4 regions of the Hydrogenophaga sp. RWCD_12 genome follow, and region 2 is predicted to be linked to each of the others. Evidence: predicted binding sites of a transcription regulator. Region 2 holds the regulator's gene; each other region holds the start of a gene.
The links. The regulator sigma-54, encoded in region 2, starts transcription at its own class of promoters, with help from an activator protein. The targets are predictions, from matches to a motif close to TGGCANGNAANCTGCTTT.
Positions count from the first base shown of each region.

Region 1 (7,229 bases), on a different contig from region 2:
CACCGGCCAGCCGTTGTCGACGACGCCGTTGTTGAAGGTGAGCTTGCTGATGCGGAACTGGGCTGCGGTTGCAGGCTGGCGCGACAGCGCCGACTCCGCCTGGGCACGCGAGACGAATGCCCCCACGGCCTTGCCATCGAGCACCGCCTGCGCCGCCTCGACACCGGAGTTGTAGATCACCACCTGGTTGCGCAACAGCCCGCCGCCATAGCCCATCAGCACGCTGGCGGCGCCAGAGCCTTTCTCGCCCGCCAGCGCCAGGCCCTTGAGGTCCTCGGGCGATGCCGGGTCGGCCAGACGCCGCGTGTCGTGCAGCAGCACATTGGACTGGCGCATGTAGGGCGAGATGATCGCGACCTGCGGATTCGCATTGGCCAGGTAGCGGTCGGCCGGCACCTGCAGCATCACGTCCGCCGGGCCGTAGCCCAGGTAGTGGCCGCGCCAGACCATGTTGCGCAGGTCGTCGTTCATGTTCTCGCCCGCATCGAAGGGCAGCAGCGAGAGCTTGAGGTTCATCTGACGGGCCAGCGCCTCGGCGAGCGAAACATCCAGACCCTTCATGTCGGCCACCGGACCGCTGGAGAACGGCGCGTTGTCCTTGTACACGGCGACCTTGAGTGTGCCGGTGGCGCGGACACGCTCCAGATCGGTCAGATCGGTCTGTGCCATCGCCGTCCAGGGTGTGGCCAGCGCCAGCGGCAGCAGGGCCAGCGCGTCACGGCGACGCATGCCTTGGCTGCGTGACATCTTCGAGGTATCGGTCATGGGTCTTGTCTCTGTCTGTTGGTGTTCTGTTGCTGCGGCCCCGCCGAATCAGCCGGCTCAGGGCACGCGGCGGGTCTCGAGGTAGGTGCGGACCGTCCAGATCGCTTCCTGCGAGAGCGTGGCTTCGAACGGAGGCATGTAGACGCGGCCATCGCGCGTGCGGCCGCGGCGCACGGTGGACAGGAAGTAGTCGTCCATTTCCTTGAAGCAGGCGGCCTTCTTGCCCGCATCGGACAGGCCAAGGCATTCGCTGTCGATCTTGCGCAGGTCGGGCGCGATGCCGCCGGAGATGGCTTCCAGGCCGTGGCAGCGGGCGCAGTTCTGGTTGTAGGCCGACGTGCCGATGCGCAGCGCTTCGGCGCGCGCCGGGCTCTGTTCGTTGTAGGGGTTGGCTTCCAGCCACTTGGCACCCAGCTGCGGCAGGGTGTGGGTATCGACTGCCTGGGGAACCACGTCACCGTGGGCCAGGACAGCGGCAGCGCCCAGTGCGGCGACAGACAGCACCAGGGCCTGGGCGGCGCGACGCTGGAAATGGGACGAAAAGATGGATTTCATGGGGTTGTCTCCGGATTCAGGAAAAGGGCACTGGCGGCCTGAAAAGCAATAAGCAGGCCACCGACGCCCCATCGCGATCTGCCCACCCCCAGCCGGTAGACACCGTCGGCGTGACACGGCACAAGTGTTCCAAATTGAATCAGCCCGCTGTCACACAGGGCACACACCGGGACACCAGAGCCGCCATGAACTGCCCTCTGGGGCCTGCCAGTCTTGGCCGGGGAATTGCTTTGTACCGGAAGGAGGCATTTGCTGCGAGCTTGTTTCATTCGGGGATTCCCGCTGTTGATTCGTGGCACAGATATGAAGAAAATCGCATGACTCAAGACCACGACGACAATCAGCACTTTCAGTCCGGCTCGCAAGAGCCGATATGGACGATGGACTACTGGGGGGGTTTCCCTCCGGACTCAGGAGACAACATGAGTGCCGCCACGTACACGCCCTCCGGCGGGGAGCGTGTCGACATGCCCCCTTCGGTCGGTAGCCCGGTCGGTCGCGACCCCATTGGTCAATCGCACCAGCGGTCGCGTGCCTTTGGCATCACCGAACAGGCCGAGCCGGATTTCTCCAGCCCGCTGCGCGGTGACCTGACCAGCGCGCTGGACGAGAACCGCTTCCTGTTCCAGCACGCAGCTCCGGTCATGGAGACGCTGTACGACCAGATCGCCAACACCCACAGCATGGTGTTGCTGACCTCGTCCAAAGGCATGGTGCTGCATTCGCTGGGCGACTCGGACTTCCTGGAAAAGGCCTCGCGCGTGGCCCTGATGCCCGGCATGGACTGGTCCGAAAGCACCAAGGGCACCAACGCCATCGGTACCGCACTGACCGAAGAGGAAGCGCTGACGGTCCACGGCAACCAGCATTACCTCAACGCCAACAAGTTCCTCACCTGCTCCTGCTCGCCGATCTTCGACCCCTACGGCCAGGTGATCGGCGCGCTGGACGTGACCGGCGACCAGCGCAGCTTCCACCAGCACACCCTCGCCCTGGTGCGCATGTCGGCACAGATGATCGAGAACCACATGTTCGCCGACATCTTCCCGAAGGCGATCCGGGTGCACTTCCACACCCGCTCCGAGTTCCTCGGCACCCTGGTCGAAGGCATCGCGGTGTTTTCGCCCGAGGGCCGCTTCATTTCTGCCAACCGCAGCGCGCAGTTCCAGATCGGCCTGCCCTTTTCCGCGCTCAAGGCGCACACCTTCTCCTCGTTGTTCGGTATCCCGATCTCGTCGCTGATCGACCTGTTCAGCGGGTCGCTGCCCACCCCCAAGCAACTGGTGCTGCACAACGGGGTAGCGGTGTGGTGCCGGGTCAAGGTCAAGGCGGCCAGCCCCTGGTCGGCCGAGCGCACCGCGCCGATCACGCCGCAGCAGGCCGAAGAACAGGCCTCCGTCGCACCAGCAACGTCCTCGCCTGTCCGGCCTGTGCCGCGCAAGTCGCACCTGTCGACCCTGCAGTACCTGGACACCGGGGATCCGCAGGTGTCGGCCGTGATCCACAAGCTGCGCATGGTCTCGGGCAAGGACATCCCGGTGATGATCCTGGGCGAGACCGGTACCGGCAAGGATCTGCTGGCCCAGGCCATCCACGGCGATTCCAACCGCTCGGGCCAGCCTTTCGTCTCGGTCAACTGCGCCTCGATTCCCGACAACCTGATCGAGTCCGAACTGTTCGGCTACGAAGAAGGCGCCTTCACCGGCGCCCGCAAGAAGGGCTCGATCGGCAAGATCCTGCAGGCCAACGGCGGCACGCTGTTCCTCGACGAGATCGGCGACATGCCCAAGCACCTGCAGGCCCGGTTGCTGCGTGTGCTGCAGGAGCGCAAGGTCAGTCCGCTGGGCGCCGGCAAGGAGGTCGATGTCGATGTCGCCATCGTCAGTGCGACCCACAAGAACCTCAAGGACATGATCGCGCGCGGCGACTTCCGTGAAGACCTCTACTACCGGCTCAACGGCCTGGTGGTGCGCCTGCCGGCGCTGCGCGAACGGACCGACTTCGACCTGGTGGTGCAGAAAATCGTCAAGGCGCTGGCCGAGAGCGGCCAGCACATCGGCATTGCGCCGCGGGTGATGGACATCTTCAAGCGCTACCACTGGCCCGGCAACTTCCGGCAGCTGCACAACCTGCTGCGCACGGCGGTGGTCATGGTCGGCAACGACGGCCTGATCGACATGGTCCATCTGCCCGACGACTTCCTCGAAGAGCTGGAGCATGGCCTGCCGCACCCGATCGCCCAGCGGCTGAGCACGCCGATCGTCCCCACCGACGTCGCTGCGTTGCCCGAGTTTCCCAGCACGCCGCCGATGCCCGAACCGGCGGTGGACGGTCAGAAGCTGCAGGACGTGGCGCTCAGCGCGATGGCGCAGATGCTGCGGCAGCACAAGGGCAACGTGTCGGCGGCGGCCAAGGCTCTGGGCGTCTCGCGCAACACGATCTACCGCAAGAAGAATCTGCTACCGCCGGACGTCCTGGGCTGACGGCAGCCGGTCCATCCACTCGGGTTCCAGCTCGCGCCAGGCGCGCAGCACATTGAAGCCGTGCCGCGCCTCGTAGCCTGCCCAGCCGCTGAAGGCTGGCAAGGCCACCCGCCCGGTCTCCTGCGGCTGCACCCCTTCGTCCATCGCCTGCAGCGTGGCCTCGCGCAGCGCCTGCAGGTAGGCGCGTGTCTCGGGCAAGGCCGGCGGAGGCTCGCCTTCTGCGGGCGAAATGGACCACACGGTCGAAATCAGGTGGCGCGGCGCCAGGGCCTGCAACCGATCCAGCGCGGACAGCCAGCCGCGCAACTGTCCCTGCGCCAGCTCGGGCACGCGGTCCTGGTACACCAGTCCACCTGCCCACAACAGCTTGCTGCGCGCGTTCCACAACACCAGATCGCCTTCGGTGTGCCCGTGTTCCACCCGCATCACCTGCAGCTGCAGACGGCCCACCCGCAGCTCCTCGCCCTCAGACAGCGTGCGCGTTGGCAGCGCGATCCGTGTCCCGGCCATGGCCCGCTCGCCGGCACGGTGAACCAGACTGGCGAGACAGTCCGGGCAACGCAGCGACATGCCTTCGCGCGTCGGCCCGCTGGCCAGCACCTCGACCCGGCCCGCCGCGATGTCGTCGGCAAACGCCGAGTTGGCCAGCGTGTTCTCCGAATGTGCGTGCGTGTTGACGATCCAGCGCACGTGGGCACCGAAGCGGCAGGCCAGTGAGCGGCGCAGACGCTGTCCGTGCGCCTGGCTGGGCCCCGGGTCGATCACCATCGCTTCTCGCCCGGCGATCAGGGCACTCACCGGCATCACATGACCGCCGTTGGCAGGCGTCACGTCACCACGCTCCGGCGGCAGCCAGACCCACACCCCCGGTACCACGGCACGCCAGGGGACGGGCTCCAGCGACTTACAGTCCTGCGCGGCCTGCAGCGACGGCCACCACAGCAGTGCCGCCAGCCACAGGACCAACCGGGACCACGAAGGCAGCAGGCAGCCGGTCATGCGCGCCTCACCCTGGCGCGCAGCGCTGCCAGCGTGTCCGGTTCGTGGCCCAGATGCCCGGCCGTGGTCAGTGTCAGCGACATCCTTGACACATCGATGCGCCGGCCGATGGCGCTCCAGCGCCGGCTGTTCACTGGCGGGCAGACCGTGTCGTAGCGGCCGTGCACCCAGTCCACCGGCACTCCCGCCTGCGCCAGCGACCACACGGCACCGTCCAGTTGACCGGGCCTCACAAAGCCGTGGTGCAGCAGGTAGTGCGCCAGGATGCGGAACTTCGCGCACAACTGCCGGTCGCTTCCGTCTGCCCGTGAGCCCCGGCGCTGGAAACCCGCCATGGCCCGCCGCTCGCGCCGCCGCTGTATCGCCCAGACCACCCGCAACGCGGGCGCTGGCCGCGGCGCATGCAGCAAGGCGCGCCACATGCCCCGGGCCGCTGCGCGGGATTCGAGCTGTGCCCAGCGGCGCGCCACGCCCAGCCGTGCAACACCCGGTGTCACGCTTTGGAGCACCTGATGCAGACGGGCCAGCAAAGCCGGCAGTGGAACGCTGCGCGAAGACGGCCAGAGCCGCTCTGGCACCTTAGGTGTTTTCCCGAAGCTCCGGGCCTGCAGCAGCCCACCGATCTCGCGCCGCGACACGGCGAACGCTCCGCGCAGCACCAGGTGCTCGACCCGCTGCGGATGCGCCTGCGCGTAGGCCAGTGCAAGCACCGTTCCCCACGATCCGGCCAGCACCGACCACCGCTGCAACCCCAGGTGCAATCGCAGCGCTTCAAGATCGGACACCAGCGCCGCCGTGTGGTTGCGGCGGGTGGCGCCGCGCGGACGGCTCAGGCCACTGCCTCGCTGGTCGGGTGCGATGGCCCACTGGCGTGCCAGATCCAGCGGCGCCATCAGTCCCGGATTGGCACCACCGCCCGGCCCTCCGTGCAAGAGCAGCCAGGCCTGCCCCTCAGGGTTTCCACCGACGTACCAGGCCATGCGGTGTGGCGCCCCCAGGGACAGGTCACGCTGGCGTCGCCAGTGACCGGTATTTTTGGCATCGATATTGCTTTTCATCGGGTGCGCTTGAGCTGCAACGGTGCAGGCAAGTCAGCAGTCATGATTCATGCCAACCTCAACTTGGAGACAAACCCATGCAGTGGACCACGCCCGCCTTCACCGACCTGCGCTTCGGTTTCGAAATCACGATGTACATCGCCAACCGCTGACCACCAGCGAGAGCGAACTCAGGCGCACGGGTGTTTCACGCGTGCGCCTTTTTCTTTTCCACTGACCCCTGCACGGGCGGCTCCACCGCGACGTGCCAATCCAGTCTATGCGCATTCGCGTTCTCGGCTCTTCGGCCGGCGGCGGCTTTCCCCAGTGGAACTGCAACTGCCCCAATTGCGACGGCTTGCGCCGCGGCACCCTGACCGCGCGGGCACGCACCCAGTCATCGATTGCGATCAGCGACAACCACCAGGACTGGTTGCTGGTCAACGCATCCCCCGACATCCTGCAGCAGATCCGCGAGAACCCCGAACTGCAACCGGCGCGCGCCATCCGCGACAGCGGCATCGCCGCCGTGCTGCTGATGGACGCGCAGATCGACCACGTGACCGGACTGCTGATGCTGCGCGAGCGCAAGTCGCCGCTGCCTCTGCTGGCCACACCCGAAGTCTTCTCCGACATCGGCAGCGGGTTCCCGATCACCGGCATCCTCTCGCACTACTGCGATACCGCGAAGCAGGAGCTGCCGATCGACGGCAGCGCGGTCGCGATCCCCGCCCTGCCCGGCCTGCAGATGCAGACCGTGTCGCTGTCGTCCAAACCGCCGCCTTACTCACCGTTTCGCGGCAACCCGCGCCCGGGAGACAACATCGGGCTGCTGGTCACCAACCCGGCCAACGGCGCCAAGGCCTTCTACGCGCCCGGGCTGGCGGAGGTCACGCCCGCGCTGATCGAACTCATGAGCGGCTGCGCCGTGGTGCTGGTCGACGGCACCTTCTGGACCCACGACGAAATGCAGCGCCTGGGTCTGTCGACCAAGGCCGCGCTCGACATGGGCCACCTGCCGCAGAGCGGCCCGGGCGGCATGATCGAACAGCTCGACCGCCTGCCCGCCGGCGTGCGCAAGATCCTCATTCACATCAACAACACCAACCCCATGCTGGTGGAAGACTCGCCCGAGCGCGCACTGCTGACGCAGCACGGCATCGAGGTCGCCCACGACGGCATGGACATTTCCTTCTGAGCAGAGCCATGGAGATCGCCCGTTACCCCCGCCCCCACGCCGGCCTGCCGGCCTGGAGCCCCGAAGAGTTCGAAGCGCAGCTGCGCGACAAGGGTCGCAGCTACCACATCCACCACCCGTTCAACGTGCGCATGAACTCGGGCGGCTGCACGCCCGACGAAATCCGCTGCTGGGTGGCCAACCGCTTCTACT
Region 1 covers NZ_JBKIXC010000005.1:125,362-132,590, reverse strand. Annotated here, with positions in the region: gene ACLIJ1_RS19190 (substrate-binding periplasmic protein) at 1-765, opposite strand, end outside; gene pedF (cytochrome c-550 PedF) at 823-1,320, opposite strand; gene ACLIJ1_RS19180 (sigma-54-dependent Fis family transcriptional regulator) at 1,743-3,803, shown strand; gene ACLIJ1_RS19175 (MBL fold metallo-hydrolase) at 3,780-4,802, opposite strand; gene ACLIJ1_RS19170 (alpha/beta fold hydrolase) at 4,799-5,860, opposite strand; gene pqqA (pyrroloquinoline quinone precursor peptide PqqA) at 5,938-6,012, shown strand; gene pqqB (pyrroloquinoline quinone biosynthesis protein PqqB) at 6,120-7,037, shown strand; gene pqqC (pyrroloquinoline-quinone synthase PqqC) at 7,046-7,229, shown strand, end outside.
Region 1: a site for sigma-54 is predicted at 1,363-1,380, ahead of pedF (cytochrome c-550 PedF). Genes of this name have one in related genera too.

Region 2 (7,229 bases):
GGCACGATGTCGTCCAGGGTGGCCGCCTCGGCGCCGTTCCAGCCCGTGGCCGCGATCATGGCCGCCGCCAGCGTTTCCTTCAGCGGGGCGTCGCCCTTGTCCTCGCGCCATCCCCGCTTGAACAGAGGCTCACCCGAGGTGTCGATGTACAGGCTGACCGTGTCGGTGGTCAGGTGGGCATAGAGGCGCACGTCGGGCCAGGTGGTGTTGACGCTGGGCCGCTCGCCGCGCCGGTCGCGGAATCGGTCGCAGACCGCGTCCTTGATCTTCAGTGCCGCGAAGTTCAGGCTCTTGAGCGGACTGTGCTGGGCCGTGACCTCGACCTTGATGGTCTGCTGCGGCGTGAACCAGATTTCCCAGGCGACCTCGCTGGCCGCGGCATACAGGTCGTTCTCGCTGCGGTAGCCGCCGTGCCAGAGCTGCACCAGCACCCGCTGCGCCAGGCGGCAATGCAGGTTGAGCTTGAGCGCATCGCGCCACGAAGCCTCCAATGCCACGCCCGCGCGCCACTTCTGCACCTCGGTCGCGCCGGTGATGCGCGTGACCTCGGCGGCCAGGTAGTCCTCCACGCCAGCGGCGCAGGGGAGGAAGAGTTGAAGCTGGTTCATGAATGGAAACCTAACGAACAAACACCGCACGTTTGGCACAGCCCCTTCCAGCGTGCACCACGGAACCGGCTTTGCCGGGCCGTTGGTGCAGCCCCCTGGGGGGTGACGCGAAGCGGCGCAGGGGGTTACAAAGCTTTCCGAAGGTTCGCGGGCGCGATGCGCAGTGCCTCGCGGTATTTCGCGACCGTGCGGCGCGCGCACTCGATGCCCTGCTCCTTGAGCAAGTCCGAGAGCTGGTTGTCCGACAGAGGCTTGGAAGGCTCTTCGGACGCGATGAACTGCTTGAGCAGGGCGCGCACGGCCGTGCTCGACGCGTTGCCGCCGGTCTCGGTGCCAAGCGACGAGCCGAAGAAATACTTGAGCTCGTAGGTGCCGAACGGCGTGGCCATGTACTTGGCGGTGGTCACACGGCTGATGGTCGATTCGTGCAGTCCCAGCTCGTCGGCGATCTCGCGCAGCACCAGCGGTCGCATGGCGAGTTCGCCGTGCATGAAGAAGTTGCGCTGGCGTTCGACGATGGCGCTGGAGACGCGCAGGATGGTGTCGAAGCGCTGCTGGATGTTCTTGATGAACCAGCGCGCTTCCTGCAGGCGCTGCTGCATGGCCGCGTGGCCCGCTTCGCCGCCGCCATCGCGACCGCGGCCACGCATGGCGTTGGCGTACACATCGTGCACCCGCAGGCGCGGCATGACCTCGGCGTTGAGCGTGACCTTGAAGCCGCGGCCGGCGCGCGTGACGATCACGTCGGGCACCACGACGTTGCGCTCGACATCGACAAAGCGCCGGCCTGGCTTGGGTTCCAGCCGCGCAATCAGCGCCAGGCCGGAGCGCACAGCCTCGTCGTCCTGGCCGGTGGTCGCGCACAGGCGCTTGATGTCGCGTTTGGCGATCAGCTCCAGCGGCTGCTCGCAGATCGCCAGGGCCGCGCGGGCCGCGGGCGTGTTGCGCAATTCCAGGATCTGCAGCCGCAGGCACTCGCCCAGATCGCGGGCACCGACGCCGGAGGGTTCCATCTGCTGCAGCCACTGCATCGCCGTGCCCAGCCGCTGCTCGATGGCTTCAACTTCTTCGAACGGCGGCTCGGTGTCGGCCGGGACCTGCGCCGAGGCCGTCAGGCGCCAGCAGGCGCGCGCCAGGTCGTGCAGGCTTTCTTCGAGGTAACCGTCGTCGTTGAGCGACTCGATCAGGAAATACAGGGCGGCGGCGTCTTCGTCGGACAGCCGCAGGCAGCGCGCCTGCTCGTGCAGATGGTCCTGCAGGCTGACCGGCTCGCGGGCCAGTTCGGCCGCGGTCGCGGTTTCATCGTCGCCGCCGGAGGCATTGTTGTTGCGCGCGGGCGCGTCACCGCCCCACTCGCTGTCGTCGGGCGCCATCTCGACCGTGCCATCGCCTTCCCAGCTCTCTTCCACGGGCGAGGCCCCGTCGAGGCGGCTCTCGACCTCGTCAGCGGCGCCACTCTCGGACGATTCGGTCGTCGATGTCCGGGTGTCGGCCTCCGGCAGGCGCGGTTCCGGCGCAGGCTGCGCAGCCTCCGCCAGTTGGTCAGCCGCTACTACTGGCGCGTCGACCGTGTCGACACCAAATTCCTCGCGCTCGGCCGTTTCTTCGCCGCGGTCCAGGAACGGGTTCTCGTCGAGCATCTGCTCGACTTCCTGCGCCATTTCAAGCGTGGACAGCTGCAACAGCCGGATCGATTGCTGCAGCTGGGGAGTGAGGGCGAGATGCTGCGAAACCCGCAGCGAGAGACCTTGCTTCATCCGCTCAGTGCATCACATGCGGAAGTTTTCGCCGAGATAGACGCGGCGCACTTCGGCGTTCTCCACGATCTCGGCGGACGTGCCGCTGGCCAGCACCTGACCATCGCTGATGATGTAGGCGTGGTCGCAGATGCCCAGGGTCTCGCGCACGTTGTGGTCGGTGATCAGCACACCGATGCCGCGCGACTTGAGGAAGCTGATGATGTGCTGGATTTCCAGCACCGCAATCGGGTCGATGCCGGCAAAAGGCTCGTCCAGCAGGATGAAACGGGGACGCGTCGCCAGCGCACGGGCGATCTCGACCCGGCGGCGCTCACCGCCAGACAGCGCGGGCGCCGGTGAAAGGCGCAGATGGTCCACCCGCAGGTCCTTGAGCAGCTCGTCGAGCCGGCTGCGGATTTCGTCTTCCGACAGCCGCTCGCCCTGCTCGTTGTGCTGCAGTTCCAGGACGGCGCGCACGTTTTGCTCGACCGTGAGCTTGCGGAAGATCGATGCTTCCTGCGGCAGATAACCCAGACCCAGACGGGCGCGGCGGTGAATCGGCAGGGATTCGATACGCTCACCGTCGAGCAGGATCTGGCCGCCGTCGGCACGCAGCAACCCGACGATCATGTAGAAAGAGGTCGTCTTGCCAGCGCCGTTGGGGCCGAGCAGACCGACCACCTCACCCTTGTCGACGGACAGCGAGACGTTCTTGACCACCTTGCGGCTGCCATAGGCCTTCTTCAGACCATGGACCTCCAGGCGGCTCTGTCCCGCCACAGCGCCCTGTGGGCTGGCGGCAATTGCGGTCACTTCTTGGGCTCGGTGATCTTGACGCTTGGACGTAGCGTGGCCGGCTCGGCCGGCTGCTGGGGAGGCGGTGTCTTGCCGGCCTTTTCCTCTTCGGGAATCGGCGTCAGCATGGCGCGCACGCGACCGGAGGGGTTGGCTGCTGTCTTGCTGTCAACCCCGCCCTTGACGGTGAACACTTCGGTCTGGCTGTTGTAGAGAATCTCGCTGCCCACGCTCTGGTCGTTGAGCTGCGTACCGCGGTAGCGGCGCAGCACGGCGCGGCCAGTGAACAGCACGGTCTGGGCCTTGCTGTCGTATTCGATGCGGTCGCCTTCGCCCTCGATCCACTCGTCCAGGCCTTCGCGCTTCTGGCGGAAGAAGCCGGGGGTGGCGGGCGTACCCACCAGCAGACCGAGCTGGTTGCCCTGGGCATCCTGGCGCACGTCCAGCTTGGAGCCGCGCATGACGATCGTGCCCTTGGTCAGCACCACGTTGCCGTTGAACACGCTGGTCTGGCGGTTCTCTTCGTAACGCAGGGCATCGGCCTCCACGTTCATGGGCTTGTCCTTGTCGGCTTTTTCCGCCTGCGCCACCCAGGGCGACAGCAGGCCGACGGCCGCAACAAACAACCAGGCGATCGGGCGGGAGGGTTTGACGTGTTGGTGCATGGCTTTTGGGGGCACAGATCTTGCATTCATTGTAGCGGTGCCAAGTGCAATTCGTGCCCTTGACAAGAGATGATTCCTGCCTGGAAACGGCAAGGCCCGCTCGGAGCGGGCCTTGTGCGATGCGAACGGGCCGATCGGTCAGCCCTTGCGGGCCTCAGCGATCAGCGAATCGGCCACCAGGAGGGTCTTGGGACCCTGACCCGGGATGTAGAAACGCCCGGCGATGCCCAGGGCGGGCGTGCCCTCGACCTGATAGGCGTCCTGCAGGCCCACGGCCTTCTGCGCCGACTTGACCGCCGCACCGTCGTAAATGGCGCTGAACTTTTCGCGGTTGACGCCCTGCTTTTCCACCCAGGCCAGGATGGCCGGCGGCGTGGTCAGCGGTAGGCGCTCTTCGTGGTATGCCTTGAATACCTTGCCATGCAGTTGCTCCAGCAGGCCCATGGCTTCGAGCGTGAAGTAAAGGCGCTGCATCGGCACGAAGTTCTGGTTGAAGGCCACCGGCACGCGGCGCACGGTCACATTCGCCGGCTGCTTCTTGATCCAATCGCTGAACACCGGCTCGAAATTGAAGCAGTGGATGCAGCTGTAGGCAAAAAACTCGACCACCTCGACCTGGCCTGCCGGGCTGTCGGTGGGGGCCGGCTTGGCCAGCCTGGTGTAGTCCGTGCCTTCCTTGAAGGCGACCCGCTGTGCCATGGCGGGCGACAGGGCCAGCCCTGTGGCCGCTGCGGCACCGGCAACCATCAGGCCACGGGAAAAATCTCGACGTTGCATGGATTCAAACTCCTTGAAATGACCCGGTTCAGGCTCGCCGGACCGGGAAAAGTTCCCCCGGGGCTGGCGCGGGGTTCAGCGCTGCACCCGCACCAGTGCGGCTTCGACACCGTTGGTTTCGAGCTGCTCGCGCGTTGCATCGGCCATGCCCTTCTGGTTGAAAGGTCCCATGCGCACCCGGAACACCTGGCGGCCAGACTGTTCGCGCTCGGTGATCGACGCTTCCATGCCCAGCATCGCCAGGCGCGCTTTCTGCGCCTGTGCCTCTTCGGCCGACTTGAACGCACCAGCCTGCACGAAATAGCTGAACGGATCGGCGCCAGCCGCCGGCGCCGGATCGGCTCCCGCCGCACCGGTCTTGGCCTTCACCAGATCGCCCAGCGGGTCGGCGCCTGGCTTCGCGGCCGCGGTGTCGGCCGGCTTGGCGTCGGGTTTGGCAGCGGCGTCCTTGTTGTCCTTGTTGTCCTTGTTGTCCTTGGCGTCCTTGGTGGAAGCCGCGTCGGTTCCAACCGGTACCTCGGGGGCTGGCGGCGTGGGCAGCGGCGGCGCCTTGTTGACCAGCCCGGCGTTCGGGTTCCAGCCTTTGTTGCGCTCGGCCTCGGCCGCGTCTTCGGCGGGCTTGCGCGTCACGCCCCGGTCCACGAACGGCACCGGCACACGGGTCACGTACACCGCCACCGACAGGGCAAGCCCCAGACCGATGAGCAGGCCGACGACGAAGCCGACCAGGGTTCCGCCACGCTGTCCGTGGGCCTGCGGGAAACGAGTGTTCATGGATCGAGGGTTCTCACATCTTCTGCGGGGCACTCACGCCCAGCACAGCCAGGCCATTGTGCAACACCTGCGCGGTTGCCCGGACAAGGGCCAGGCGCGCCAGCTTGACCTTTTCGTCGTCCACCAGGATGCGCTCGGCGTCGTAGTAGCTGTGGTAAGCCGCGGCCAGTTCGCGCAGGTAGAAGGTCACGTCGTGCGGCGCGAAGTCGTTGGCCGCCGAGGTCAGCATGGCCGGGTACCTGGCCAGCAGCAGCATCAGCGACTGCGCAGCCGGCGTGTCCAGCGGGGAGAGGTCGACACCGGCCAGCGAGGCCACGTCACCGCCCCAGGCGGCCAGCACCGAGCAGATGCGCGCGTGGGCGTACTGCACGTAGTAGACCGGGTTGTCGTTGTTCTTCTGCACCGCGAGGTCGACGTCGAAGGTGTATTCGGTGTCGGGCTTGCGGCTGAGCAGGAAGAAGCGCACCGCGTCCTTGCTGGTCCACTCGATCAGGTCGCGCAGGGTCACGTAGCTGCCGGCGCGCTTGCTGATCTTCACCTCCTCGCCACCGCGCACCACACGCACCATGGTGTGCAGCACGTAGTCGGGGTAGCCCTGGGGAATGCCCACGCCCGCGGCCTGCAGGCCGGCGCGTACGCGCGCAATCGTTCCGTGGTGGTCGGTGCCCTGGATGTTGATGACCTTGGTGAAGCCCCGTTCCCACTTGCTGATGTGGTAGGCCACATCGGGCACGAAGTAGGTGTACGAACCGTCGCCCTTGCGCATGACGCGGTCCTTGTCGTCGCCGTAGTCGGTGGACTTGAGCCACAGCGCGCCGTCCTGCTCGTAGGTCTTGCCGGCGTCCACCAGCTTCTTCACCGTGGCCTCTACGCGGCCGCTGGTGTAGAGGCTGGATTCGAGGTAATAGTGGTCAAACTTCACCTGGAAGGCCTGCAGGTCCAGGTCCTGTTCGTGGCGCAGGTAGGCCACGGCGAACTGGCGGATGCTGTCGAGGTCGTTCACGTCGCCGCTGGCGGTGAACTCGCGGTCGTCGGCGTGCACAGTCTTCTTCGCCAGGAAGTCGTTGGCGATGTCCTGGATGTAGTCGCCGTTGTAGGCGGCTTCGGGCCACTCGGCGTCGCCAGGCTTGAAGCCCTTGGCACGCAGCTGCGTGCTGGTGGCCAATGTCCCGATCTGTACGCCCGCGTCGTTGTAATAGAACTCGCGGTGGACGTTCCAGCCCTGGGTGCTGTAGAGGCTGCAGATCGCGTCGCCCAGTGCGGCCTGGCGGCCGTGACCCACGTGCAGCGGACCGGTGGGGTTGGCGGACACGAACTCGACCATGAGGCGCTGGCCGTTGGATGGCTGCACGCCGAAGCTGTCACCGGCCTGCAGCACCTCGGTCACGATGGCCTGCTTGGCTGCTGGCTTGAGGCGCAGATTGAGGAAGCCAGGGCCAGCGATTTCGATGTCGGCGACCCACTGCTGGTAGACCGGCAGGGCCAACAGTGCGGCCTTGAGCGATTCACCGACCTGGCGCGGATTGAGCTTGAGCGGCTTGGCCAGCTGCATGGCGGCCGTGATGGCGTAGTCGCCGTGGGCAGCCACCTTGGGGGATTCGAAGGCGGCCTTGTCGCCGGCGCCGGGCGAGAGCTGGTCCAGCGCCTGTGCGAGGCCGGCCAGCAGTTCCTGTTTGATCTTGAGCATAGGGCAGCGATTTTAGGTGGCGGGCGACCCGACACCGTCAGACGGTGCTCTGGAAAACCCGGGGCACCCCGTCAGAAAGCCTTAAGAAAAAAAGGTGTATCGTGCCTGCGCCCGATCCCGGGCTCATTCCTACCCAAAGGCAAGACATGAAACATCTGCTGACCCTGATCGCCCTGACCGGTTC
Region 2 covers NZ_JBKIXC010000006.1:363,071-370,299, reverse strand. Annotated here, with positions in the region: gene ACLIJ1_RS22870 (THUMP domain-containing class I SAM-dependent RNA methyltransferase) at 1-608, opposite strand, end outside; gene rpoN (RNA polymerase factor sigma-54) at 734-2,365, opposite strand; gene lptB (LPS export ABC transporter ATP-binding protein) at 2,378-3,160, opposite strand; gene lptA (lipopolysaccharide transport periplasmic protein LptA) at 3,157-3,807, opposite strand; gene ACLIJ1_RS22850 (thiol:disulfide interchange protein DsbA/DsbL) at 3,946-4,584, opposite strand; gene ACLIJ1_RS22845 (SPOR domain-containing protein) at 4,660-5,358, opposite strand; gene argS (arginine--tRNA ligase) at 5,372-7,045, opposite strand; gene ACLIJ1_RS22835 (PsiF family protein) at 7,192-7,229, shown strand, end outside.

Region 3 (7,229 bases), on a different contig from region 2:
AGGTCGGTGCGGCGCTGGCGGTCGGCACGGTGGACGCCTCCAGCGGTGAGTGAAAAACAGCGGCAACCATGGTGGTTCTCCTTGGCGGGAATCAGGCCTTGACCTTGAACGAGTCGGCGTACTTCTTCGGGTCCTTGCCGTCCCAGACCACACCGTCCATCAGCTTGCTGCTGCGCATTTCGGACGGCGGCAGCGGCGTGCCCGAGGCGGTGGCGGCCTGCTTGTAGATGTCGATGCGGTTGACCGCCTTGGCCACGGCGAGGTAGTCCGGGTGGTCCTTGAGCAGGCCCCAGCGCTTGTGCTGCGTGAGGAACCACATGCCGTCCGACAGGTAGGGGAAGTTCACCGCGCCGCCGTCGAAGAACTTCATGAAGTTCGGGTCGTCCCAGGTCTTGCCCAGGCCGTTCTGGTAGCGGCCCAGGATGCGCTGGTTGATCGCGTCGACGCCGGTGTTGACGTACGACCGCGAGGCAATCGTCTCGGCCATCTTGTTCTTGTTGGACAGCCCGCTGTCGATCCACTTGCCGGCTTCCAGGATGGCTGCCGTCACGGCGCGCGCCGTGTTGGGGTACTTCTGGCAGAACTCGGCCGTGGTGCCCAGCACCTTCTCGGGGTGGTCTTTCCAGATGTCCTGCGTGGTGGTGGCGGTGATGCCGATGCCGTCGAGGATGGCGCGGTGGTTCCAGGGTTCGCCGACGCAGTAGCCGTCCATGTTGCCCACGCGCATGTTGGCCACCATCTGCGGTGGCGGCACGGTGATGACCTTGGCGTCCTGCATCGGGTTGATGCCGTTGGCCGCCATCCAGTAGTAGAGCCACATGGCGTGCGTGCCGGTGGGGAAAGTCTGGGCGAAGGTGTATTCGCGCTTCTCGGCGGCCATCAGCTTGGCCAGGCTGGCGCCGTCCACCGCGCCCTTGTCGGCCAGCTTCTTCGAGAGCGTGATGGCCTGGCCGTTGCGGTTGAGGTTCATCAGCACGGCCATGTCTTTCTTGGGGCCGCCGATGCCCATCTGCACGCCGTAGATCAGGCCGTACAGCACATGGGCGAAGTCCAGTTCGCCGTTGACCAGTTTGTCGCGCACGCCGGGCCAGCTCGCTTCCTTGCTGGGCACGATCTTCACGCCGTACTTCTTGTCGATGCCCAGTTCGGCCGCCATCACCACGCTGGCGCAATCCGTCAGCGGGATGAAGCCGATCTTGACCTCGGCCTTTTCGGGGGCGTCGGAGCCGGCCGCCCAGACGCCGCTGTGGCCCAGGGTCGAGAAGAAGGTCGCAGCGGCCGCGCCCTTCTTGATGAAGTCGCGGCGCGAGCTGTCAGCGGCGGGGGCGGCGGTCTCGGATGTCGTGGCGCGGTGGTCGGTCATGCTCAACTCCTTAGAAGAAAAAACTGAAAAAGCAAATCCGGAAAACAAAAACGGCGTCCATTTCGGGACCCCGTTGCGGGGGTCGAGAAATGGACGCCGTTGTCCTGTGTGTCTTGAAAGACGGTCGGGATGGTGTGCCGCCGTTGGCACGTCCCGTTGCGTCACCTGATGCAGGGACCGTGCCAGGCCGAGGGTTTGTACCCATACTGGCGGCAGTGCACGCGTAAGTGCTTGATTTGAAAGAGATGGCCTTGCCGGCCCGGGCGGCGATCGCTCCGGTGGCAGAGCATCAATCTGGTGCGCAGACCGGGCGGGGCACGCTATTTGTGCACCGCCCCAGAGCTGTCAGCGCTTGCCGGACGGCAGGATCTCGGCCATGGCCAGCACGGCCTGCGCCACGTCCACCAGGCGCCGGTTCTGGTTCATCGCCATCTGGCGCAGGGCGGCATGCGCTTCGTGTTCGCTGAACTGGCGGTGTGCCATCAGCAGTCCCTTGGCGCGTTCGACCAGCTTGCGCTCGTTCAGACTCGCGCGCACCGTGTCCAGCTCGTCGCCCATCTGCTGCAGCCGCTGGCCCTGTTCGTGCACGAGTTCCAGGATCGAGCGGTCGACCTGCGGCCCATAGCCCTGCACCGGGGGTGTCGGCGCCGCCTGGCTGTCGCCGAAGAAGTCGCTGCTGCCTGGCAGCGCCGGGCCGGCTTCTTCCCATTGACGCAGGCTCTCCAGTTCGTGCTGCGCTGCTTGCAGGCGATCGCGGCAAAGGGCCTCCAGCTCGGCGGCCAGCGCGTCTTCGACCGTCTTCATGGCGTCCATGTGCGCGGTGCAGGCGTCGAACCAGACCTGGCTCAGGGCGGTGTCCAGCGGGCCGCCCGGCAGGGAGGTCGCGAGGATGCGGCGCAGCCGCTCCAGCGAAGCCAGGGTGTCATGGCGCTGCACCGCCTTCCAGGCCTCGCGCAGCGGCTCGCTGGCGAAATCGGCGAACACTTGCAGGCAGCGTTCCTGCGAATCGATCAGGTGCAGCAGCCGCTGTTGCCCGTCTGGCCCCGCCGTGCCGGAGGCGAACAGCGCGGAGCCGGTGGCGCGCTCCTGGCCGGCGAACTCCTTGCCCTGCATGAAGTTGAAGAGGGCGACCAGGCGGCGCGAGATGCCGGGGTCGGAGGCGCTGTCGGCCGCCTCGAACACCACCGCCAGCAGGCCCTGGATCAGGCGGATGTAGCCGTCGGTGGCCCGCGCGGCGTTCCACTGGCGGGTCTGCACCCGCTGGCGCAGCACCGGCAGTGCGTCCAGGCCCTGCAACACATAGGCAATGCGGCCGAACAGGCGCGTGCCGTGGCCGGCGCGGGCAGAGTCTGTGTCCAGCGAGTCGAAGGCGGCCCGCACCTCGGCCTGCAGCGCGTCGCAATGCGTAGTCTGTGCCAGGCGTTCATCGGCCCAGCGCTGGCCCTGCGAGGCCAGATAGAGGTTGGACAGTCCACGCTCGCGCTGCAGCGCGTGAATCAGGCGACCGGTGGCGTTGACCAGGGCACTGGTCAGCGCGAGCTGTTCCAGCCCGGCGATTTCTCCGCGCTTGGCGGCGATGAGGAAGCTGAAGGCCGATTTCATCGGTGTGTCGGGAATGGCATGAAAAACACTTGGCAATAAGCGTGCCATCGTGCACGAACCGTGCGGCCGGTCGGGCGCAGCACGCCGCCTGTCAGCCTCAAAGGCTCTTGCGGCTCACCACCCCCGCCGCATCGGGTCCAATCCACTCTTTGCACACGATTTGGACATGGTGTCCGGGGGATTGAACATGGGTTGGATGTCACGGCGTTGTGCCTGGGTAGCGGTGGTTTCGGCGGTCTGGCTGGCCGGATGTGGTGGTGGCGCGCAGACCACCGACGCACAGACCAAGTCGCTGCAGACCGTGGCGGTGACACCCAAGGTGGCCGACGCCGAACGCGTGGCGGTTTTCCGGTTTTACAACACCGGCGCCGGCGTGCACTTCTACACCTCCAGCGTGGACGAGCGCGAGCAGGTCTACCGCACCGCGACCTACATGGAGCCGGAAGGCGAAGCGTTTTTTGCCGCCAGCGTGCCCTCGGCCGGCGTGAGCCCGGTGTACCGCTTCTTCAATTCCCAGACCGGCGTCCACTTCTACACCATCAGCGAAGAAGAAAAGAACACGGTGCAGGCCAGCCTGCCCCAGTACCGCTACGAGGGCATCGCCTACTACGCCAGCCTGACACCGGCTGCCGGCTTCACCCCGCTGTACCGCTTCTACCTGAAGGGCAAGGGTGTGCACTTCTACACGGCGAGCGCCGAAGAGAGCCAGTCGGTGCAAGCCAATCTGGGTGCGACCCACCAGTACGAAGGCATCGGCTACTACGTGATGACCGCCGCCTGCGGCTCGCCGCCCTGCGGTGTGGTCGGTCCGAACCGCCCTCGCGTGTTTATTCCGCTGACCGGAAACAACGACCTGGCCACCAACGCGGCATTTGATGCGCAGTGGAGCTATGTGCGCCAGAACGCGCATGGCATCTGGGGCAACAACGCAGGCATCACCGATCCCGAGAGCGCCAGCCTGATTCGCAAGCTGAACACCCGCAAGCTGATCACCGAATACCCGGTGCCGTCGCCAGGCAGTGCGTGGCTGCCCCTGGAGGCGTTCACCAACATCCAGCGCCTGTACCCCGACATCCTGCTCAACCCCGAGGCGATCGCGTTCTACACCAACCAGCCCAGCCAGTGGAACGGCCGCACCATCGCGCAGGCGGAAGCGATCTACACCGACTCCTCGGCGCCGGCCACCCAGCGCTACCACGACGTCTACACCGGCTGGCAGCCGCAGAACTTCGACGCGGGCAGCAGCTTGTACCTGTACGCCAACCCGGCCGCGATCCTGGCCTTCCGCAGCAGCGAAGGCACCTTTGTCGAATGCCCGGTGAACCTGTGCGCCAGCGGACCGTTCGGTGACATGTTCCGCCGCGCGATCCGCGAGACGCATGTGCGCGGCCGGCCGTTCATCTGGTTCACCAGCAACACCAGCATGTCCTCGGGCTGGCTCACCGCGTTCCAGGAAACCTACAACGCGATCGCGGCCGAGGGCCTGTGGCGGTCCGACGACGTGGTCGTGATCGTCAACTACGGCGGCCGGTACCCCAAGGTTCCCGAATCGGTGGGCAGCGCCGCGGCCGACACGGCGATGGGTCTGGCCTACTGGGCCATCAAGCAGCGGGTCGCCGCAACGCCCTGAGTGCAGCGGCGGAACGTGGAGGCTCAGACACCTTCCATGCCGTGGCGGCGCTTGAGGTCGGCGGTGTCCGGGCTGGCGAGGAACTGCAGGAAAGCCTGCACGGCTTCGGGCTGCGCGCTCACGCTGGCGCACGCGGCCGAGAAGGTGGTGACGATCTGAACCGCCTCGGGCAGGCCGCCGATCACTTCGATGTCCGCCACGCCCATCATCTCGCTCAACTGCTGGAAGCCCAGCGCGACCTCACCCTTGGCGACCAGCGAACCAACCGACACGCCCGGCGGCGGGGTGACGATGCGCGGGGCGATCTGTTCGGCGATGCCCCAGCGTTCAAAGAGCTTGGCCAGCTGAACGCCGCTGGGTCCGGTCGAATAGCCCAGGGTCGGCGCGGCGAGCACGGCAACCTGGAGGGCGGCTTCTGTCGAGATGTCGGGGCGCGGCGTGCCGGCCGGAATCGCGACGGCGACGGCCGAACGCACCATGTCGACCCGGGTTGCTTCCTGCACATGACCGTTGGCGGCGAGCTTTTCGATCGCGTCCGAAGCCAAGGCCACGATGTCGAAGGCTTCGCCGGCCTGCACGCGCTTGGCGGCGTCGACGCCGCCGACCGAGGTCACGGTCACCGCGACCTCCCGATGTTGCTTCGCGTACTCGGCCACCAGATCGGCCAGCAGGGCCTTGGTGGCCATCGAAGAGATCAGGGTCAGGGGTGTGGTCGGCATGGCGTGGGCGGGCGTGGGTGGAGCCTGCCAGCGTAGCAAACCGGGCGCCGTCTGGCCCCGGGTCGGGCGTTCTTTCTGTTATCAGGCCGCGGCATGGAACGCCGCGGGCGCGTCGGCCCCGACCGCCGGCGCAGCCTGCACCAGCTGGGCCCGCACCGACACCACTCCGCCGATCATGATCAGCGCAGGTGGGCGCACCTGGTGACGCAGCGCCAGCGCGGGCAGCTCGGCCACCGTGCCGGTGATGCAGCGTTCGTCGGGCAGCGTGGCTTTTTCGACCAGCGCGGCCGGCGTGTGCCCGGGCAGGCCGTGGGCCTGCAGCTGGCGACAGATCTCGGGCAGGTTGTTCACGCCCATGTAGAGCACCACGGTCTGGCGCGCGCGGGCCAGCATCGCCCAGTCCATGTCCAGTCCCTGGCCGTCGCGCAAGTGGCCGGTCGCCAGGACCAGTGAGCAGGCGTGGTCGCGGTGGGTCAGCGGGATGCCGACCGAGGCGGCAGCACCCTGCGCCGCTGTCAGACCGGGCACCACGGTGAACGGGATGCCCTCGGCGGCCAGTGCCTGCGCTTCCTCGCCGCCGCGACCGAAGATGTAGCCGTCGCCGCCCTTGAGCCGCAACAGCGAGCGGCCGCTGCGGGCCAGCCGCACCATGAGTTCGATGATCGAGGCCTGCGGCAGGGTGTGGCGCGAGGACTCCTTGCCGACGTAGATGCGCTCGGCGTCGGGGCTCAGATGGTCCAGTACCGCCGGGCTGACCAGGTGGTCGTACAGCACCAGCCGCGCCGCCTGCAGTGCCTTCACCGCCTTGACCGTCAGCAGTTCGGGGTCTCCGGGACCGGCACCGACCAGGGTGACCGTGCCCGGGGGGACCAGGGCGCCATCGGCGGGGACAGGCCGGGCGGGGGTGAGCAGGTTGACCAGGTTCATGCAGTGCTCCGTCGTCATGGGGCGGCGGCCCGGCAGGTACGCCGGGCCGTCTGTGTGGTTGGTGCCCATTGTTGGGAAGCCACGAAGGGCCGTCCTTGAACCAGTTCAAGGACAGGCTGCGCCGCTGTGCCGACCATGGTTCCCGTGCGCACGGCCATGGACAGCCGCCGGGCGGACGGGCCACGGGTCCTCCCAGGGACGGCCACTTCAAACGCTGATCCACGACGGAGAGAGAACACCATGAAATCCCGCACCACGATTCGCCTGACGATGCTGGCGATGGCGGCCCTGGTTGGCGCTGGCGCGTTTGCGCAGACGGCGGCCGACAAGAAGGTCAGCCCGGCCGAGGCCAACTACCAGGCTGGCGGATCGCCCCTGGCCACCGAGCCGATGTACCAGGCGACCAATCCCAAGGCGCCGCCGATGACGCAGGCCGAGTTCGACACCGCCCGCAAGATCTATTTCGAACGCTGCGCGGGCTGCCACGGCGTGCTGCGCAAGGGCGCGACCGGCAAGCCGCTGACCCCGGACATCACCGTGGGCAAGGGCACCGACTACCTCAAGGTGTTCATCGCCTACGGCTCGCCGGCCGGCATGCCCAACTGGCAGACCAGCGGCGAACTCAATGAAAAAGAAGTGGACCTGATGGCCCGCTACATCCAGCACGACGCTCCCACGCCGCCGGAATACAGCCTGGAAGACATGAAGAAGACGTGGAAGGTCATCGTTCCGCCGGAGAAGCGTCCGACGAAGAAGATGAACAACTACAACATCGCCAACATCTTCTCGACCACGCTGCGCGACACCGGTGAAGTGGCGCTGATCGACGGTGACACGAAGCAGATCATCAACATCGTCAAGACCGGCTACGCGGTGCACATCTCGCGCACCTCGGCGTCGGGCCGCTACCTGTTCGTGATCGGCCGCGACGCCAAGGTCAACATGATCGACCTGTGGATGGAAAAGCCCGACAACGTGGCCGAGATCC
Region 3 covers NZ_JBKIXC010000001.1:251,396-258,624, forward strand. Annotated here, with positions in the region: gene ntrB (nitrate ABC transporter permease) at 1-70, opposite strand, end outside; gene ACLIJ1_RS01235 (CmpA/NrtA family ABC transporter substrate-binding protein) at 92-1,363, opposite strand; gene ACLIJ1_RS01240 (nitrate- and nitrite sensing domain-containing protein) at 1,709-2,965, opposite strand; gene ACLIJ1_RS01245 (hypothetical protein) at 3,153-4,595, shown strand; gene ACLIJ1_RS01250 (substrate-binding domain-containing protein) at 4,619-5,314, opposite strand; gene cobA (uroporphyrinogen-III C-methyltransferase) at 5,396-6,241, opposite strand; gene ACLIJ1_RS01260 (cytochrome D1 domain-containing protein) at 6,482-7,229, shown strand, end outside.
Region 3: a site for sigma-54 is predicted at 1,531-1,548, ahead of ACLIJ1_RS01235 (CmpA/NrtA family ABC transporter substrate-binding protein). Genes of this name have one in related genera too.

Region 4 (7,229 bases), on a different contig from region 2:
CGGCTGATGGCGGGCAGGAAGCCCAGCAGGGCGCTCGACTCCAGCGGCGCCGAACCTGGCGCGTTGGCCAGCAGCAGGTTGCCGGCGCGCAGCACCTGCAGCAGACCGGGGATGCCCAACGCCGAATCGGCGCGCAGCTCCAGCGGGTCCAGCCACTCGTCGTCGACGCGCTTGACCAGCGCATGCACTGGCTCCAGGCCCTTGAGCGTCTTGAGGTACAGCCTCTGGTCGCGCACCGTCAGGTCGTTGCCTTCGACCAGTGTCAGGCCAAGGTAGCGCGCAAGGTAGGCGTGCTCGAAATAGGTTTCGTTGTAGGGGCCCGGTGTCAGCAGCGCGATGCGGGCGTCCTGGCCTTCGGGCGCCATGGACTTGATGCCGTCCATCAGGGCACGGTAGCTTGAAGCCAGGCGTTGCACCTTCATGGCCGAGAACGCCTTGGGGAACTGGCGCGCGACCGCGATGCGGTTTTCCAGCAGGTAGCCCAGGCCCGAGGGCGCCTGGGTTCGCTGGCCGATCACCCACCAGCGGCCGTCCGGGCCGTGCGCCAGGTCGAAAGCCACGATGTGCAGCCAGGTGCCGCCGGCCGGCGTCACGCCCTGCATGGCGCGCAGGTAGCCCGGGTGGCCCTGCACCAGCGCAGCCGGCAGCAGGGCGCGCTGCACCAGCTCCCGCGGGCCGTAGAGGTCCGCCATCATGGCGTTGAGCAGCTTCGCGCGCTGCAGCACACCCGCCTCGATCTGTGCCCAGTCGCTGGTGCCCAGCAACATCGGAAACAGGTCCAGCGCCCAGGGGCGCTGCTGGCCCGATGCGTCGGCGTAGACGTTGTAGGTCACGCCGTTGTCCCGCACCTGCCTCTGCAGGTTGTGGTTGCGCCGGTTCAGGTCGGCCAGGCCTTCGGTGCCGACATGCTCGACGAACTGCGACCACAGCGGCGAGAGCCCGTGCCCGGAAGCGTCGCGCAGCCGGTCGAGGTGGCCCGGGTCGGCGGGCACCGACATCGCCAGCGCCCAGTCGGCGGGCGAGTCGGGGCTCAGGTCGTCAAAGAGGGACTCGGGGTTATCGTGGCTCACGGTGTCCGAGTATGCCCGGCTCCCCCGTCAGGAACGCAGGTCCAGGGTGAAGGGGAATTCCCGGCTTGACGTGGCCGGTCCTGGCACCAGCTTGCCCGAGGTATGTCCCATCTGGAAGAAGCGCGAGAGACGGCGGCTCTCGGCTTCGTAGGCGTTGATCGGGAAGCTGTCGTAGTTGCGGCCGCCCGGGTGGGCGACGTGGTACTGGCAGCCACCGAGCGAACGGTCCATCCAGGTGTCGACGATGTCGAAGGTCAGCGGCGCATGCACGCCGATGCTCGGGTGCAGGGCCGAGGGCGGGTTCCAGGCCTTGTAGCGCACGCCAGCCACGTACTCGCCGGCCGAGCCGGTGGGCTGCAGCGGCACGGTGCGGCCGTTGCAGGTGATGACGTATCGGCTGTCGTTGTAGCCCGAGACGCGCAGTTCGACGCGTTCGAGCGACGAGTCCACATAACGTACCGTGCCGCCCGCGGCGCCTTCTTCGCCCATCACGTGCCAGGGTTCCAGCGCGTTGCGCAGCGTCAGCTCGATGCCGCGTGCGGTGACCTGGCCGATCAGCGGGAAGCGGAATTCGAAGTGCGGCTCGAACCAGGCCATGTCGAACGGGTAGCCGGCTTGCTTGAGATCCGCCAGCACGTCTTCGAAGTCCATGCGCAGGAAGGTCGGCAACAGCATGCGGTCGTGCAGCTCGGTGCCCCAGCGGGTGAGCTTGCCGATCCAGGGCTTCTGCCAGAAGCGCGCGATCATGGCGCGCAGCAGCAGCTGCTGCGCGATGCTCATGCGGGCGTGCGGCGGCATCTCGAAGGCGCGCAGCTCCAGCAGGCCCAGGCGTCCGGTGGACGAGTCGGGCGAGTAGAGCTTGTCGATGCAGAACTCGCTGCGGTGGGTGTTGCCGGTGACGTCGATCAGGATGTTGCGCAGCGTGCGGTCGACCATCCACGGCGGCATGTCTTCGCCGTGGGTCGCGCGGTTCTTCTCGATCTGCGCCAGCGCGATTTCCAGTTCGTAGAGCTGGTCGTTGCGCGCTTCGTCCACCCGCGGCGCCTGGCTGGTCGGGCCGATGAACAGGCCGCTGAACAGATAGGACAGCGAGGGGTGGTTGTGCCAGTAGGCGACCAGGCTGCCCAGCAGCTCGGGCCGGCGCAGGAAGGGCGAGTCGGCGGGCGTCGCGCCACCGAGCACGAAGTGGTTGCCGCCGCCGGTGCCGGTGTGGCGGCCGTCGGTCATGAACTTCTCGGCGCACAGGCGTGTCTGGTGCGCAGCTTCGTAGAGGAATTCGGTGCGCTCGACCAGTTCGGCGAAGCTGCTGCTGGGGTGGATGTTGACCTCGATCACTCCAGGGTCGGGTGTGACCTGCAGCATCTTCAGGCGCGGGTCGCGCGGCGGCGGATAGCCTTCGAGCACCACCGTCACGCCCAGCTTGTCGGCCGTGGCCTCGACCGCGGAGAGCAGGTCCAGATAGTCTTCCAGCCGCTGCATCGGCGGCATGAACACGTACAGGTGCTGGCTCTTGCCGCCGCTGTCCTTCTCGGCCTTGGGGCCGTTGGCGCGTTGCGGGTCGCGGGCCTCGACGCACAGCGCGGTGCGGGTCAGCCAGGCGGCCGACTCACCACGCTGCGGGAAGCGCGCCGACAGCGCCTGTGCGGGCGCGGCGCCCGGGTGGGGCTGGCCGCGGCGCAGGCCCAGGGCTTCGGATTCGCCACGGTGGTCGGCCTCTTCGAACCAGTCGGTGCTTTGCAGCGAGACCGTGCCGCCTTCGGCAAATCCGCCACCCACAGCGTGCGGGTGGACCTGGTGGCGCAGCGCCGTGCCGGTGGGCAGCGGGTCACGGGCGGAATGCGGATCCTGCTCGATGTGGTACGGGTAGTCGCCCATCGACACCCACGGCAGCGAGTCCAGCGGCAGTCGGTAACCCATGGGTGAGTCGCCCGGGATCAGGTACATGCGCTCTTCGCGGAAGAACCACGGGCCGGTGGACCACATTGCCCCCGAGACGCGGTGGTAGGCGCTCTTGCCGTTGTTGGAAAGCGGCCCCTGGCCCGAGGCCTGCAGCGGCAGCACGTAGCCGATCACGCTCTCCAGCCCTTGGCCGAACACGCGCCTCAGCCGTGAGCGCTCCTGTTCATCGTCGAGCTTGCTGTCCAGCGGGTCGACGTTGACTGGCAGGCGGCGCTCGCGCCACAGGAAGTACCACGTGTCTTCATAGCCGGGCGTGATGTACTGGGTCGACAGGCCGAGCTTGCGTGCCAGGGCTTGCGTGAAGCGCTGTGCGTCGTCGGCGGTGTAGTGGGCCTCGTCGCGCTCGTCGGCCAGCAGGGCCGGGTTGGTCCAGCAGGGCTCGCCATCGGCGCGCCAGAAGATCGACAGCGCCCAGCGCGGCAACTGCTCGCCCGGGTACCACTTGCCCTGGCCCATGTGCACGAAGCCGCCGTGGCCGTACTGTTCGCGCAGCCGGCCCAGCAGTTCGGTGGCGTAGCCGCGCTTGGTCGGGCCCAGGGCGTCGGTGTTCCATTCGGCCGCGTCGCGGTCGGCGGTGGCGACATAGGTCGGTTCGCCGCCCTGCGTCAGCCGCACGTCGTGCTTGACCAGATCGGCGTCGACCGTTTCGCCGAGCTTGAGCACTTCGGCCCACTGGTCTTCGGTGTAGGGCTTGGTGACGCGCGGCGATTCGTAGACGCGCGTGACCTTCATTTCGTGGCTGAAGGTGACTTCGCACTTGTCCATCACGCCTTCGACCGGCGCGGCGCTGGACGGCTGCGGCGTGCAGGCCAGGGGCACATGGCCTTCGCCCGCGAGCAGGCCCGAGGTCGGGTCCAGCCCGATCCAGCCAGCACCCGGCAGGAACACCTCGCACCAGGCGTGCAGGTCGGTGAAGTCCTTCTCCGGGCCGCTGGGGCCGTCGATCGCCTTGACGTCGGGGGTGAGCTGGATCAGGTAGCCCGAAACGAAGCGCGCGGCCAGACCCAGGTGGCGCAGCAGCTGCACCAGCAGCCAGCCCGAGTCGCGGCAGGAACCGCTCTTGAGCTTGAGTGTTTCTTCGGGCGTCTGCACGCCCGGCTCCATGCGGATGGTGTAGCCGATGTCTTTCCAGAGCTTCTGGTTGATGCCGACCAGGAAATCGATGGTGCGCTGCTCGCTGCGGTCGACCGTCGTCAGGTAGTGCTTGAGCAGCGGCGTCAGCGGCGCGGCGGCCAGGTAGGGCGCCAGCTCCTGCTTCTGCCCTTCTTCATAGGTGAAGGGGAACTTCTCGGCGCGCGGCTCCAGGAAGAAGTCGAAGGGGTTGTGCACCGCCATCTCGACCACCAGGTCGATGGTGACCTTGAACTCGGTCGTCGGCTCGGGGAACACCAGGCGGGCCTGGTAGTTGGCAAATGGGTCCTGCTGCCAGTTGATGAAATGGCCGGCTGGTTCGACCTTCTGCGAGTAGGAGAGGACCTTGGTGCGGCTGTGCGGGGCCGGCCGCAGGCGGACCACCTGCGGGCCCAGCTTGACCAGCCGGTCGTATCGATAATGGGTGATGTGGCTCAGAGCGACATGGATGGCCATGCTGGGATCACTTTCAACAGGGAGGCACAAACAATGAACAGGCAACCAGTGCGGCTAGCCGCACGCGTCCGATCCGAACTAGCAAGTCCCGCGCCACGGGGCAGCAGCCAGATCGATTGAGCATGATGCACCCAGTGTGGGCAGTGCTGCCCGGCGTGGTGCTGGGCGTGGCGCTGCAACTGCAGCAGGCGCGGCTGTGGAGCGGGGCGACCCACGCCATCTTGCTCCTTGCCGCCGCTTTGCTGGCGTTGATCGCGGGTTGGGCCCACCGGCGGCGCTGGCAAGCCCGGTTTGTGCTGGGCGCCGGGCTGCTCGCCGGAGTGCTGTCGGCCGGTGGACTGACCGGCCTGCGCGCGGTGCACTTCGCCGGACAGGCACTGGCGCCCGTGCTCGAAGGCGTGGACATCACCCTCACTGGCCAGATTGCGTCGATGCCGCAGCGTGGTGCGGACAGCGACCGGTTCGAGTTCAGCGTCGACAGCGCGGAGCGGGACGGGCAGACGGTCCGCGTGCCGCCCCGGCTGCTGATCAGTGATTTCCACGGAACGGCCGCGGGGCGGGCCTGGCGGGCCGGCGACGCGTGGCGCCTGGTGGTGCGGCTGCGCCGGCCGCACGGCCTGTCGAACCCGCACGGATTTGACCGCGAGCGCTGGCTATGGGAGCAAGGCATCGGCGCGACCGGCAGCCTGCGCGACGGCCCACACGACGTGCCGCCGGTGTGGCTGGGCCGCCCGGGGCTGCACCCGGTCGAGGCCGCACGCCAGTGGGTCGGAGAGCGCATTGCTGCCCGGGTGACGGACCCACGCAGCGCCGGTGTGCTGGCGGCGCTGGTGGTGGGGGACCAGAGTGACATCGATCATCAGGACTGGGCGCTGTTCCGGCAGACGGGCGTGGCCCACCTGATGAGCATTTCCGGCCTGCACGTCACGGCCTTTGCCTGGCTCGCGACCTTGTGTATCGGTGCGGGCTGGCGGCGGCTGGCGTTTGTCTGGCCCGGGGCACTGATGGCGCTGCCGGCGCCGGTTGCTGCGGGCTGGGGCGGGGTGGTCGCGGCCGCGGCCTACGCGCTGTTCGCCGACTGGGGCGTGCCAGCGCAGCGCACGGTGCTCATGCTGGCCTTGGTGGTGGGCCTCAAGCTGTCTGCCCGGCGCTGGCCGTGGCCCATGGTCTGGCTGCTGGCGATGGTGGCGGTGTTGCTGCTCGATCCCTGGGCCTTGCTGCAGCCGGGCTTCTGGCTGAGTTTTGTGGCCGTCGGCATCCTGTTTGCGGCCGACGACCCCGGGCGCCGCCTGACCGAAGTCTCCGATGGCTTGCCGCGCTGGCGCCGTGTCGTGCGGCCGGTGGTGGCCCTGCTGCGTGAGCAGGGCCTGGTCACGGTGGCGCTGGCGCCGCTGGGGCTGCTGCTGTTCGGTCAGGTGTCGCTGGTGGGACTGGTGGCCAACCTGTTTGCCATTCCCTGGGTGACGTTTCTCGTGACGCCGATGGCGATGCTGGGCGTGGTGGTTCCTGCGCTGTGGGATCTGGCGGCCCTTGCGGTGCAGGGGCTGGCGGCGCTGCTGGATTGGCTGAACCAATGGGCCTGGGCGGCGGTCTTCCGGCCCATTCCTCCCTGGCCGCTGGCCGTGTTCGGCGTGCTGGGAGGCTCGCTGCTGGTGCTGCGCCTGCCGCTGGTGTTGCGCTCGGCGGGTCTGCTGATGGTGGCGCCCATGCTGCTCTGGACACCCGGCAGACCGGCCAGCGGAGAGTTCGAGGTGATGGCGGTGGACGTGGGGCAGGGCAGCGCTCTGCTGGTGCGCACCGCCGCTCACAGCCTGCTCTACGACACCGGGCCGCGCTTTGGCACTGGCAGCGACGCAGGTGACCGGGTCGTGGTGCCGTTGCTGCGTGCGCTGGGCGAGGCGCCGGACACCGTGGTCGTGAGTCACCGCGACAGTGATCACTCGGGCGGTTCTGCTGCGGTCCGCGCGGCCTGGCCGTCGGCACGCTGGCTGGCCTCGTTCGGTGAGGGTGAGCGCTGTCTGGCTGGACAGCGCTGGACCTGGGACGGCGTGTCGTTCGAGGTGCTGCACCCGGCGCTGGAGCTTTACGGTCCGGACGGCGAAGGCCGGCTGTCGACCAATGCCATGTCCTGTGTTCTGCGCATCGACAACGGGCGGCGCTCGGCCTGGCTCAGCGGCGACCTGGACGCTGAGCGCGAAACACGGCTGGCAGTGGCCCGACCCGAGCTCAGGGCCGATCTGTTGATCGCGCCGCACCACGGCAGTGCATCGTCGAGCAGCCCGGTGCTCCTCAACACCCTTCAACCGACGGTCGCTTTGGTGCAATCGGGCTACCGGAACCGCTTCGGGCACCCGGCCCCGCTGGTGACCGACCGTTATCGGGCACGTGGCATCCACTGGGAAGATTCGCCCCAATGTGGTGCGGCAACGTGGCGCAGCGATGCCCCGGATCAGGTGTTTTGCCACCGCGAAATGGCCCGCCGCTACTGGCACCATCCGGGTGCAGAGACCTTGGTGGTGACAGACGATGGAGAACCCGGTTTCTGACCACTGGCCCACTCCTTGCTATGCTGAGAGCAGGAGAAAAGCCCATGAGCCGACCGATGTTTGACGA
Region 4 covers NZ_JBKIXC010000001.1:555,324-562,552, forward strand. Annotated here, with positions in the region: gene ACLIJ1_RS02695 (circularly permuted type 2 ATP-grasp protein) at 1-998, opposite strand, end outside; gene ACLIJ1_RS02700 (DUF2126 domain-containing protein) at 1,098-4,616, opposite strand; gene ACLIJ1_RS02705 (DNA internalization-related competence protein ComEC/Rec2) at 4,739-7,162, shown strand; gene ACLIJ1_RS02710 (circularly permuted type 2 ATP-grasp protein) at 7,207-7,229, shown strand, end outside.
Region 4: a site for sigma-54 is predicted at 4,695-4,712, ahead of ACLIJ1_RS02700 (DUF2126 domain-containing protein). Genes of this name have one in related genera too.